3 regions of the Alteromonas sp. 5NS40-0096 genome follow, and region 2 is predicted to be linked to each of the others. Evidence: predicted binding sites of a transcription regulator. Region 2 holds the regulator's gene; each other region holds the start of a gene.
What was found. The regulator sigma-54, encoded in region 2, starts transcription at its own class of promoters, with help from an activator protein. The targets are predictions, from matches to a motif close to GTTGGCACGNNNNTNGNNT.
Positions count from the first base shown of each region.

Region 1: AC27G9_RS08395 (Lcl C-terminal domain-containing protein) is a predicted target of sigma-54. The motif match lies at 2,489-2,507, and genes of this name have one in related genera.
Region 3: AC27G9_RS11070 (DUF2726 domain-containing protein) is a predicted target of sigma-54. The motif match lies at 2,832-2,850, and genes of this name have one in related genera.

Region 1 covers NZ_BAAJLQ010000002.1:562,090-566,346, forward strand. Annotated here, with positions in the region: gene AC27G9_RS08380 (LrgB family protein) at 1-721, shown strand, start outside; gene AC27G9_RS08385 (response regulator) at 904-1,899, shown strand; gene AC27G9_RS08390 (PAS domain-containing protein) at 1,899-2,396, shown strand; gene AC27G9_RS08395 (Lcl C-terminal domain-containing protein) at 2,605-4,257, shown strand, end outside.
Region 2 covers NZ_BAAJLQ010000002.1:275,395-279,651, forward strand. Annotated here, with positions in the region: gene rapZ (RNase adapter RapZ) at 1-593, opposite strand, end outside; gene ptsN (PTS IIA-like nitrogen regulatory protein PtsN) at 618-1,061, opposite strand; gene hpf (ribosome hibernation promoting factor) at 1,071-1,358, opposite strand; gene AC27G9_RS07160 (RNA polymerase factor sigma-54) at 1,384-2,868, opposite strand; gene lptB (LPS export ABC transporter ATP-binding protein) at 2,975-3,700, opposite strand; gene lptA (lipopolysaccharide transport periplasmic protein LptA) at 3,700-4,257, opposite strand, start outside; gene lptC (LPS export ABC transporter periplasmic protein LptC) at 4,232-4,257, opposite strand, start outside.
Region 3 covers NZ_BAAJLQ010000003.1:259,969-264,225, forward strand. Annotated here, with positions in the region: gene AC27G9_RS11055 (rhodanese-like domain-containing protein) at 1-346, opposite strand, end outside; gene AC27G9_RS11060 (cobalamin biosynthesis protein CobD/CbiB) at 419-1,363, opposite strand; gene AC27G9_RS11065 (5'-methylthioadenosine/adenosylhomocysteine nucleosidase) at 1,370-2,071, opposite strand; gene AC27G9_RS11070 (DUF2726 domain-containing protein) at 2,165-2,752, opposite strand; gene AC27G9_RS11075 (hypothetical protein) at 3,023-3,412, opposite strand; gene AC27G9_RS11080 (FAD-dependent oxidoreductase) at 3,597-4,257, opposite strand, start outside.

The sequences.
Region 1 (4,257 bases), 290 kb from region 2:
ACAGTTAGTAATGCAAGACGCGGTTTGGGCAGTGACCTCATTTATGTCCCTTGGTACTTTTATATGGATAGCGGGGACGTTAGTGATTTACCAGCTCGCATTACTACTCTATCAACGGGCAGGTGGTACACCGCTATTGCATCCACTCATATTGACTACCGCTGGCGTAGGGCTAGTCATTGTGGCCACCGGAAATGGTGTTGAGCAATATCAACTCGACGCGAGGGCGCTGCATTGGCTATTAGGCCCAGCAACAGTCGCGCTAGCTTTGCCCTTGTACAACAACTGGCAACACGTCAAGCAACAGGGCTGGCGTTTGCTTGTTGCCGTGGGGGTAGGGGGTGTTGTCGCCCCGTTGCTCGCGTGGTTGTCTATTGCCGCCTTTGACCCACCAACGAGTTTAACCATGACCATGCTTGCCAAGTCGATAACAACACCTTTTGCGATGGAAACGGTAGCGCAAATTGAAGGTGTGCCCGCGCTTGTCGCCGTATTTGTGATAACAACAGGCATAGTCGGGGCGGTCGCGTGTGACATCGTATTTCGGTTGTTGAATGTCAGTGATGCCGAGGCACAAGGTTTGGCATTGGGCACCGTCGCTCATGCCGTTGGTACCGCGAAAGCCATTCAAATGAATGAAACGACAGCGGCCATGGCAACAGTCGGTTTATGCATTAACGGTATCATGACTGCGATTATTCTGCCGATAACCTTTGGGTGAGGAAAATATTGTGCATTTAAAATGCAATTCTGTGTTTTCCGGGCAGTATTAGTGGACATTTAACACAGAGATGCTATCTCTTAGACATAACACTTTTTGTTGCTTGTATTTAGCCGTTGTCAGGGATGGGCTTCAAAGGTTAGTGACAAGTGCGATTTATAAACGGACGGTAATTACCTTTCATGTTTTCAGTCTTAGTCTGTGACGACTCTCTCGTCGCCCGTAAGCAAGTGGCAAAATGTTTGCCACAAGATTGGCCTGTATCAGTGCATTTCGCGAAACACGGTGAAGAAGCGGTAGCGTTGCTCAAAGAAGGGAAGGGGCAATTACTGCTACTCGACCTCAATATGCCTGTCATGGATGGCTATCAAACGCTGGAAGCCATTCAGCAGCAGGGCCTCAACACGAAAGTCATTGTCATCTCTGGCGACATTCAACCGGCTGCACATGAGAGAGTGACCAAGCTCGGCGCACTGGATTTCATCCGCAAACCGGTAAATCCCGAGACCTTGCATCAAACCTTGGTGAAGCACAATGTGATGGCCGAGGAAGAAGAGATTAAAGAAGAGCTAGAAGCCCTCGATCCGGATGTGAGAGATTGCTATCAAGAAATTACAAACATTGCGATGGGGCAAGCGGGCGATCACTTAGCGCGAATCCTCAATGTCTTCGTGGAACTGCCCATTCCGAATGTCAATTTGATTGAAGTGTCTGAACTGCACATGATGCTGTCAGACATTGAAACCCACGAGAGAGTTACCGCTGTCTGCCAAGGTTTTCTGGGGCCCGGTGTGCGTGGTGAGGCCTTGTGTATATTGAGTGACTCTAGTTTTCAGGACGTGGCTAAAATCCTCGATATTAAAGGTGAAGTCGACGACCAAATTCAACTTGAAGTATTGATGGACGCGGCGAGCATTTTGATTGGTACGTGCCTGAGTGGCTTGGCGAATCAAATGGATCTGAAGTTCAGCCAAGGGCACCCGATTGTCTTGGGACAACACCGCAATATCAATGAAATCATTGAAATGAACAAGATAAAATGGCGACGCACATTGGCGATTGAATTGAGTTATGGCCTTGAAGGTTACAATGTGCATTGTGACCTGATTTTGCTGTTTACCGAAGATTCCATGGATACCATGAACAAGAAGTTGGCTCATCTATTGGAGGACGAATAATGACAGACGATAGTTTGCAAGAGTTACAAGAATTCCATTGGATGATGGACATGCTTCAAACTGTTGATGTTGGCATTGTCGTGTTGAGCCGTGATTTTACCGTTAAAGTGTGGAATGGTTTCATGGAAAGTCACAGTGGTTTGTTGCCCAGTGATGTGCGCGACAAATCTATTTTCGATCTGTTCCCGAGTATTGAACGCAAGTGGTTTGAGCAAAAGGCTCACCCTGTTTTTGAATTGAAAACGCGAGCGTTTATGACCTGGGAACAGCGCCCCTACTTATTGCAGTTTCCAAACTATCGTCCGATAACGGGCAGCGAACAATACATGTACCAAAACATCACGCTTTCGCCACTGGTTTCGGCCACTGGCACGGTGGATAACATCAGCATGATGATTTATGACGTGACAGACATTGCATTGGGTAAAAAGCAACTAGAAGCGCTTCAAGTTCTGCGCAGTGAAGAACAAGAACGCTACGCTAAACGCGCTCAGTAACAGTGGTCTTTCAACAAGCGATTGTGGTGCACCGCAAGTCAAAGGCGCACCTACCTCCTATATATCACGATTCCTCTTTACCATGCATTCAGTGTGGCAAGCTGCTTGCTTAGCTATTTAGTATCTATAACATTTTCGTTTCGCAAATTGGGTGTTTATGAATGCAGTGACCCTCACAAAGCATAGTTGTTACGTTCGCAAGTGGTTGATGATGAGCGTGATCTTGGTTGTTTCCACACTCGTCGGTTGTGGCGGTGGCTCAGGTGGTGATGACGGCTCAAGTGCTAACCTTTTGGTAAATGCAGGGGCTGATAGAACGGTCACAGAACAAACTTCAGTCACTGTAAGCGGGCAAACCAATAGCGCCGAGGCGCTTACATACCGTTGGTCGTCCACTCCCGTGTTAACGATTACCCATGAAGACACCTCGGTATCGACAGCATCGTTTACCGCCCCCGCAGTGACAAGTGATACTGTGTATACCCTAACACTGACCGCGAATGATGGTAATGGCAATAGCGCTTCAGACAGCGTTGATATCACGGTCGTTGCAGACAATGCATTACCAGTGGCGGTGATCACTGTACCTAGTTGGCCAGATCTCGACGCCAATACCTTTCCTGCTGGCGCAGAAATCACCCTCGATGGCTCGAGTAGTTCTGACGCCGACGCCCAGGATAGCAACCAACCCATCACTGCTTGGCAATGGCAACAAGTTGCCGGAGCGGATGTATTGATTGGGGCAACAACTGACCAGCCGACACTGACGATTACAACGCCCTCAGGCGAGCAAAGAAACACCTTAACGCTATCGTTAACGGTAACAGATGGCGAAGGCGCAACGGCATCGTCTGAAGCGAGCCTTACCATCTTGAGCACTTCTGAGACTTTGCCAACAGTGAATGCCGGTACAAACCAAGGTGTGTTTGGCGGTGAGATAATTGTGCTTGAAGGCGCGGCGTCATCGACCGTCGCATCGGCAAACCCTCTGACCCTAGAATGGTCTAGCAGTGGGCTGAATAGTGTGGTGATAGACGATGCAGATAGCGTTGCAACATTTGCTGTTGCGCCTTCTGTGGATACCGATACCACTGTCACGTTCACGCTGCAAGCAACCGATGCCAATAACAATACAGTTCAAGACAGCATCTCAGTGCAAGTGTTTGCTAAGCCGATTCCATTGCTCAACGATACCGGTGTGTTAGTGCAAGGTACCGAAAACAGCATCGAATCGTCGCAACAAAACGCGTATCCCGGACAGGATGGTCAGTTGGGGCAAGACAGGATTGACGCCCAGGGCGAGTTAGAAAAAGCAGGGCGTGGCGACGCTGGTTTTGACTTTACCTTCCTAAACAGCAACGGCGATGAAGTTGACGATGCGTCTGTAACGGGCTCATGCGTAAGAGACAATGTGACAGGCCTCGTGTGGGAAGTGAAAACCAACGATGGACATTTACACGATGGCAATGCGCTTTTCTCATGGTATTTGTCTGAAAATAATGGTGGTTTTGAAGGCAACCTCAATGGTGTTGATACCACGTGCGCATTGACCAGCTGCAATACCGAAGCCTTCATCAATGAGGTGAACACGCAAGGACTATGTGGCTTTTTCGATTGGCGCTTACCCACTCATGAAGAGCTGCTTTCTCTTGTCCATTTTGGTGTCACATCAACGGCTAGAATCGATATTGAATATTTTCCAGAAACGGGCGATTTGCTCAATGCGCCATTGTGGTATTGGACCTTGCAGCCGGGTGCTGATGGCGTACAAGGTGATGCAGCTCAAAATGCATGGGCCATCGATTTTGCCTCTGGCGTAGACAATTTCTTAAACAAGTCGTCAGCGGCGCGCATTCGATTA
Region 2 (4,257 bases):
AGGTGCTTAAGATCGGGTTCCCAGTGAGGGTTGGGTAAAAAGCGGGCGTCAAACACGTAATCCGCATCTTTGGGGATACCGTGTTTAAAACCGAATGATTCAAATACGAGTACTAAACGAGAACTTTTTTTGCCTAAAATTCTCTCTCTGATGAGCTCAGCCAGTTGATGGATGGAAAAGCCATCAGTGTCGATATACAAATCGGCGCGTTCAGCGATAGGGGCGAGTAACCCGGATTCGGCTTTAATGGCCTGAGACAAGGACTTATTGAGTTTGGTTAAGGGGTGTAATCTGCGTGTTTCGCTGAAGCGTTTAACTAGAATGTCGTCACTGGCATCAATGTAGACGATGGTCATATCCCAAGTGTCAGGCATGTAGTCCAGTATTTCTACAAGGTCTGCGGGATCTTTTGGTAAGTTTCGAACATCAATACTAACGGCGACTTGGTCGTATTCATCCACCACAGTGTGCGTGAGTGTCGGCAAAAGGTTAACAGGAATGTTATCTACGCAATAATAGCCTAAGTCTTCTAATGCGCGTAAGGCTACAGATTTCCCAGAGCCTGAACGTCCACTTATGATAATTAGTTTCACGGCCCCGTCTCCCTGTATGGTGCGTTAGGCTAATGCTTGAAGAATGTCGTCACTCGTTTTGGCGTTTCGAATCGCTTTAACGGTCGATTTGTCGCTTAGTTTACCCGCTACGGTTGCTAATGTCTGCAAATGCCCCTCGGTTTGCTCTTCTGGCACAAGCAGAGCAAAAAAGATATCGACAGGTTGATCATCGATGGCATCAAAATTTATCGCGGGCGTGCTGGTGACAATAATTGCGGTTACCCGCTCCAGGCCTGCTAGTCTGCCATGGGGAAGAGCAATACCATTACCGATTCCCGTGCTTCCCATACGTTCGCGATTTAACAGTGCACTCAATACGGTAGATTGTTCAACAGACGGGTGATTGTTAGCGGCAATTTCGCTAATAATCTCTAGAATTCGTTTTTTACTATTGCACTGGACCGCACATTGCGTGCGATCCAGGCTGACTATGGCTGTGATATCCATCAGATAGGGTTAGTGCCTTTTCAGTTTTTCCTTATGCTTGATCACTTGGCGATCAAGCTTGTCTACCATACTATCGATGGCGGCGTACATGTCTTCATTTTCCGATGAGGCAAACACTTCCGCTCCGCTAAGGTGCATCGTAGCTTCTGCTTTTTGATTAAGTTTTTCGACATTGAGGATAACATGCACGTTAGATATGTGGTCGAAGTGACGTTCTAGCTTGCTGAACTTGGTGTCGACATAGTTACGCAAAGAATCAGTTATTTCAACATGATGACCAGTAAGGTTTATTTGCATATTTCGTCTTCCTTATAGGTGGAGCCTAAATCAGGCTTTTTCGTTGGTTAGACGGGGGAATCGAGAGAGACTCCCGGTATTTTGCTATTGTCCGCCGGGCAACTTTAATTCCTTGGTCGGCCAACAATTGAGCAATCTTACTATCACTTAATGGTTTACTCGGGGTCTCAGCGGCAACCAGTTTCTTGATCAACGCTCGAATCGCGGTTGACGAACATTCTCCACCAGACTCCGTTGCCACGTGGCTCGAGAAGAAATACTTCAACTCGTAGATACCGCGAGGCGTATGCATATATTTTTGGGTCGTAACGCGAGAGATGGTGGATTCATGCATATCGACCATTTCTGCTACATCGTTTAACACCATTGGTTTCATCATTTCTGGACCGTGTTCGAAGAAACCCATTTGCTGTTGGACAATACAATTTGCCACCTTCATCAGCGTATCGTTTCTCGATTCTAGGCTTTTGATAAACCACTTGGCTTCTTGCATATGTGAGCGAATAAATTGTGAATCACTGCTGCTTCGCGCACTTTTACTCATCGCAGCGTACTGCTGATTAATGCTGAGTTTCGGCAAACTATCCGGGTTGAGTTCAACCACCCAACGGCCGTTCTTCTTCGCGACTGATACATCCGGAATGACGTATTCAGGCTCTTTGGTAATTAACGCTGAGCCCGGTCTAGGATTAAGCCCTTGCAAAAGCACCATTGCTTCTCTGAGCTGGTCTTCTTTTAGCTTAGTCTTACGCATCAGTGTTCGGTAATCTTTGCTACCGAGCAAATCCGCGTAATCGGTTAGCAGCATTTTTGCTTCTGCTAGCCAAGGTGTATCAGGGGGAAACTGATTGAGTTGCACCAATAAACATTCCTGCGGCGTCCGAGATCCTGAACCTAAGGGGTCGAATTGTTGAATTCGCTTCAATACACATTCGACTTCATCCTCTTCGATAAGTTCCTCTGTCTCGTCATCGGTATTCACACTTTGCAGAATATCTTCAACGGTTACCGTTAAATACCCTGACTCATCGATTGAGTCGATAATCGCCATTGCGATTACACGGTCGATATCACTAAATGGTGTCAGACCCATCTGCCAAAGCAAGTGAGCTTGGATATCGTCGGTGGTCTCGCCTTGAAATACTTGGTCGTCATCTGATGCTGCCATAGGTGCAGGGGCCGAAGACGCTGAATAATACTCATCCCATGTACTGTCGATAGGAAGTTCGTCGGGTAACCCGTCTTTTTCTAATGCATCAGAGGTTTCAATATTATCTGAACTAGGTGCAGGAGCTTCGGCAGTGGCATCGTTTTCACTGTCTAAGTTACTTTTTTGCGGTTGATCGCCATCGCCAATATCTTCGACTTCTAAGAGTGGATTTGAGTCGAGTGCTTCTTGGATTTCCTGCTGCAAGTCGAGCGTAGAGAGCTGCAAAAGCTTGATCGCTTGTTGCAACTGAGGGGTCATTGTGAGTTGTTGACTAAACTTTAGCTGTAAAGAAGGTTTCATCTACGTCTTAACTTTCTCATTTTCCTGCTTTTTTACCTTAAACAATGAACCGAGTGCAAGTCCGAATTGCGGTTCCTGTTGGCTCATTTGTAACCCGCTATACTAACTATAGCTTGAATTGCTCTCCTAGGTATACATCTCTTACTTTTTGATTGCTTAAAACTTGCTCTGCGGAGCCCTGAGCAATCAATTCCCCATGACTAACAATGTAGGCTTTTTCACAAACATCAAGGGTTTCACGCACATTGTGGTCGGTTATTAGGATGCCAATTCCGCGGTCGCGCAGATGTTGAATTATTTTTTTTATGTCGTTTACCGAAATGGGGTCGACGCCAGCAAAAGGTTCATCTAGCAATATGAACTGTGGGTTGGCCGCCAACGCTCTCGCAATTTCCACTCGACGCCGTTCTCCACCCGACAAACTCATCCCATTGCTGTTGCGAATATGGTTGATGTTAAATTCGTCCAGCAAAGCGTCAGCTTCCTCTTCTTGTTGCTGACGGTTTAAGTCTTTTCGGGTTTGTAAAATCGCCATGACGTTTTCGTGTACCGTCATTTTGCGGAAAATAGACGCTTCTTGAGGTAAATAACCGATACCTTGGCGCGCGCGCTCATGCATAGGTTGGTGTGTCAGTTCGTTGTCATCAATGTGGATGCTACCCTTGTTCAGTGGCACCAAACCAACAATCATGTAAAACGTTGTCGTCTTACCCGCGCCGTTTGGGCCGAGTAGTCCAACGATTTCGCCACTGGATACCGACAAGCTCACATCGCGTACCACTTGCCTAGAACGATAGGATTTTGCCAAATGAGAGGCAGTTAATGTAGCCATTACTTTGGTTGGTCCTCGTCGTTTTTATCTTCGTCTTTAGATTCGACTTGGTCGGTCAGATCTTTGATGGCTTCAGGCCTAAACACAGTAGTGACTCTGCCATTTTGTTGCTCCGACCCTTGTGCCAACATCTGTTCTTTTTCCATGTCATAGGTAATGGTATCACCGCGCACCATACTGGTGTCTTGCTGTAGCTCTGCATTTCCTTTCAGTGAAATTTTGCGTTTGCTCACTTCATAGCGAATTTCATTGGCCTTGGCATTCACCGATTTACCGTCGGTGACTTGCTGGGTATAGCTCGCGGGATTGCCTCGCGCGATGAATACTTCGTTGCCTTCGCCATCAGTGGCAACCACTTCGACCTCATCCGCTTCGATAACTAACGAGCCTTGGGTGATGTAAACATCAGTTTTGAACAGTGATATTTTGTTAATTCCATCAACAAACTGAGACGCTGAGTCGACTTTTATCGGCTTAGTAAAGTCGGTCTCGTCAGCCAGTGCAAAAGTACTAGCGCTGAGGGCCAGTAAACTAGCTGCCAGGTTTATAAGTGGTTT
Region 3 (4,257 bases), on a different contig from region 2:
CTTGCATGTCGCCATCTAAATGGCGGATATCTTCGAATTGATATTTTGAAAGCACCTTCATCGCTTTGGTTGCACGGTAGCCAGAACGACAATAAACAACCACAGGCTGAGTTTTGAATTTTAGAATACTATCGATTTGGCTAGCGACGTCGTTGTGAGGGATGTTGATTGCTCCGGGTACATGTCCATCAGCATACTCTTCGGGGCTTCTCACATCGAGGATGAGCATCTCCCCTTTCTTTGCCTGCTCAATAATTTCAATAGACGATTCTTGTGTTGTAGCAGAATGGGTATTCGGAATGAACAAGCACATTAAACAAAAAGAAACGAAACGTTTAAACGGCATGGCTAGACTCTCACAATTGGATTTCTGTCAGTCTAATACAATGGTGCGAAGAATCAAAAAAGTCGTATAAAGCTATTTTATTGCCGCAGTGATCAAACCCAATAGCACCAGCAGTACTAACCAAAGAATCGTGTTACGTTGAATGGCGTTGTAAGCGAAAGTCATATCTGAGTATTTCACTAAGCGTTTGCCGCCGACACGGCTGTAGCGGATTTTATGACCAGCATAAATTGCAGGCCCCCCTAATTGAATATCTAATCCACCGCCAAATAATGCGAGCAACCTTGAGCTGGTATCTTGGTGAGGACAACGTCGCCAAGCACTTAGCGCACCAGTAGGTGAGGTGACAATCAACATCAAAGTGGCAGCAAGATAAGTAGGAATTAACGCCATTAGGTTGGTCATTTTTTTCAGTGGAATACCGAAATACCGATAGCCTTGTTGTCTGCTATTCCAGGTCCAGGCAAATTCCAATAAGCAGCGATAGCCCAATGCCACGATAGGCCCAGCCAACACATACCAAAATAGGACGGCACAATATTGCTTGTAGTACCTCAAGAGAAGAGACTCAATTGCCGCTTTTGCTACACCCACTTCAGATAATGAGTCTGTTTCTCTGATGACGACCTGTTTTAGAGTTTGTCTCGCGAGAATCTTTTTTTGTTTGCCAATTGCCAGCTGTACGCGCTGGTATGTCTTCACTACATCGTTGTAATTCAAAGCAAAGAGTAACAAAAGGCCATCAAAGAACCATGGAAACTGTGCAGCAGCAATGAGTATGGTAAGTATTACGCCGATAGGGACTACGAGCACGACAAACCCCAAAGTTGACGAAATGTAGTGTTGAAGCGGCGGTAAGCTTGCTTTGGGTAAGACTTTGTTACCCATCCGTTGAGCGAGAAAGCGGACTAGAGTCAGTGGTTGGATGCTCGCGGGTATCGCCCACATGGTGTTTATTAACGCCACAACAAGTATTACAAATACAGGTTCAAAGCCCGCGAGCGAGATGCCAGACATGGTTTATTATTGGTGACTCAAGTTGTGTATCATATCCATCACTAGTTCGGCCGAATGTTTTGCGGCCACTTCCAGATATTCGTTGAATGATACGGAAGAGGTTTTGCCTGCGATATCTGACAGCGAACGGATAACGAGAAAGGGGACGTCCAGCATATAACAGGTTTGGCCTATTGCCGAGCCTTCCATTTCCGCCGCTTTCATCGCTGGAAATTGAGATCTCAATGTCGCTGCGGCTTCATCGGAACCAATGAAGGCATCTCCAGTGCAAATAAGACCGCGTTTGCAACGTAAGTTTGTCAACTTTTGTGCTGCTTGCTCAGCAGCATCGACGAGGCGCTCGTCGCTGGTATAGTGTTCTGGCATGCCCGCCATTTGACCCAATGCGTAACCGAAGTGAGTTAAATTGGCGTCGTGGTGAATCACGTTTTCACCAATAACGAGATCACCAATGTCTAAATCGGTATCGAATCCTCCCGCCGAACCCGTGTTAACGACGTAATCAGGTGAGAATTGCTCGATCAGTGCAGTTGTGGCAACCGCTGCTGCAACCTTGCCAATTCCACATTTAACTAGCACAACGTGAGTATCGTGAAGTGTGCCTGTGTAAAATGTGAGGTGCTTCCAAGTATGAGTTTCGAGATTCGACAGTGACGCTTTTAGTAACGCCACTTCCTGATCCATGGCGCCGAGGATACCTATTTTCATAAATATGGTTTCGCTGAATTGAAATTGAGCGCTATTTTACTGCAAAGGATAGTCAGCGGGAAGAGACTTCCCGCTGACAGTATTCTTAGCCTACTATGCAGCGGCAGGTCGACTCGAACGCAATGGCCGAGTGGGGCGCGTATTTGGGGCAGGGTTGTGAATGCCAGGTTGCGCTTCTCGCGTCTGGCGTTTGCGATAAGCGACTAACTTGGACTCAACACATTCTTTTATTTCTTCAGTGGAATAGCCCGATTTCACTTTAATTCTAGCATGTGGAACCCCAGCGGCATCTAATGCGCCTGTGGTAAACCAATCACGTTGTGCTTTGTAACTGCCATTGGTATTTTTATGCACCAAATCGATCGCGAGAACTGGGCTCATGTCTCTTCGATCACACAACACAAAATCCAATTGCTTACCCGTCGCTCTTGAAAGAGCCGCAGTAGCTTGCTTTTTGTTGCTAGCCTGACGGACTTGAACAAGGTCATTTAGCTTAACACGACAGACTATACGAAATTCTCGGCCCACTGATTGTTCGAGCAAATTGAGAAAGGTATGCTCCACAGGAGTAAAGAGTTGTTGTCGCCTTTTAAACGGAAAGGCAACTCCGTTGTCTGCCAATTTAATGGCACCGACTGAAACCAAAAGTAACAACATCATTAAGATAATGGCAATTTCCATAGTTCACCTCACAATCTAACGGTACAAACGCGTCAATAGTTTGACGAAGCACGCTCGAAGTGCTTTCGATACCTAGCTAGAGCAAGGGCAATGCCAACATGGTTGTTGTTTACTTTTGAGCGGTAACCATGCGTATTGCATGTGTGACATGTTGAGTAAGCAGAACGCCTTTGTACGATTTGGCAGACCCTACCGCGCGACAGCGGTGTGGCAAAAAACAGCAAACGAGCTTTGGCTAAACGCAGCCTTGGATGTAAGGCGCGCAATGTCCTAGTTTGCGATCACCAAAATATCGATTTGACTGCCTTTGCCATCAGGTGAAATGACAACCCGTAAATTTTCGGATTGATCGATCAATAGCGTCCGTTTATTAAAGGCCGAGTGAACAGAAAAAGTGGGATTCGTTGCTTGGTAATACGCGATTAATGACTCGGGAGTACGAGTGTCGTGGTAAATCATCGACGCCGGAAAGTCATCCTCAAAAAGCTGACACTGTTTTGCTTCTTGGGTCAGAGGCACATTGTGAAATGACGAAGGGCATGAAGACAAAGAAGGCCCTTCTGAAGCCAAAACAACAGGTGATAAGCAAACAGAAGCGGCTGCCAAACTCAGCAATGTGTTGTTGGCTTTTGCTAAATGATTCTTGAATAACACCTTCATACTCTTATCCGAATGACTATCTGAAACCTAAATATAGTGGTGGGGCATGGGCAATGCAACGCAAACCCTCGATTCTTGGGTATGTGTGCGGCAGAAATCGTATGAAAGTTTAGCGGTAAGATGGTTTCAGTAGCGTTACATAAAAAAGCCGAGCAATTGCTCGGCTTTGATTAGGAGGGCAAGGTTATACGCCGAGGTAGTCCATGATACCATCAGCCGCCTTTCTCCCTTCATCAATCGCGGTAACAACGAGGTCACTGCCTCGCACCATGTCGCCGCCGGCGAAGATTTTCGGGTGAGACGTTTGGAATGCAAACTTGCCATTTGCAGGTGCAATCACTCTACCTTTCTGATCCAGAATAATACCGTAATCTGCAAACCATGGCGCAGGGCTCGGCTGGAAGCCAAAAGCAATGATTACCGCATCAGCCTCGATGACGTGTTCTGAGCCCTCTACTGCAATTGCCTGTCGGCGCCCAGCTGCATCGGGTTCACCCATTTGAGTGCGAACAACTTTTACACCTATGGTATTGCCTTGCTCATCTACGGCGATGTCAAGAGGTTGCACATTGAAGTCAAACTTAACGCCTTCCTCTCTCGCATTGACTACCTCACGACGAGAGCCCGGCATGCTCTCCTCATCGCGTCGGTACGCACAAGTTACGCTGTCAGCGCCTTGTCGAATCGACGTTCGCACACAGTCCATGGTGGTATCACCACCACCAAGCACGACGACTTTCTTGCCGCGCATGTCGATGTAGTCAGTGGGATCTTTTTCAAGACCCATGAGGCGGTTGGTATTAGCGATCAAAAAGGGAAGCGCTTCGTAGACACCGGGAGCCGCT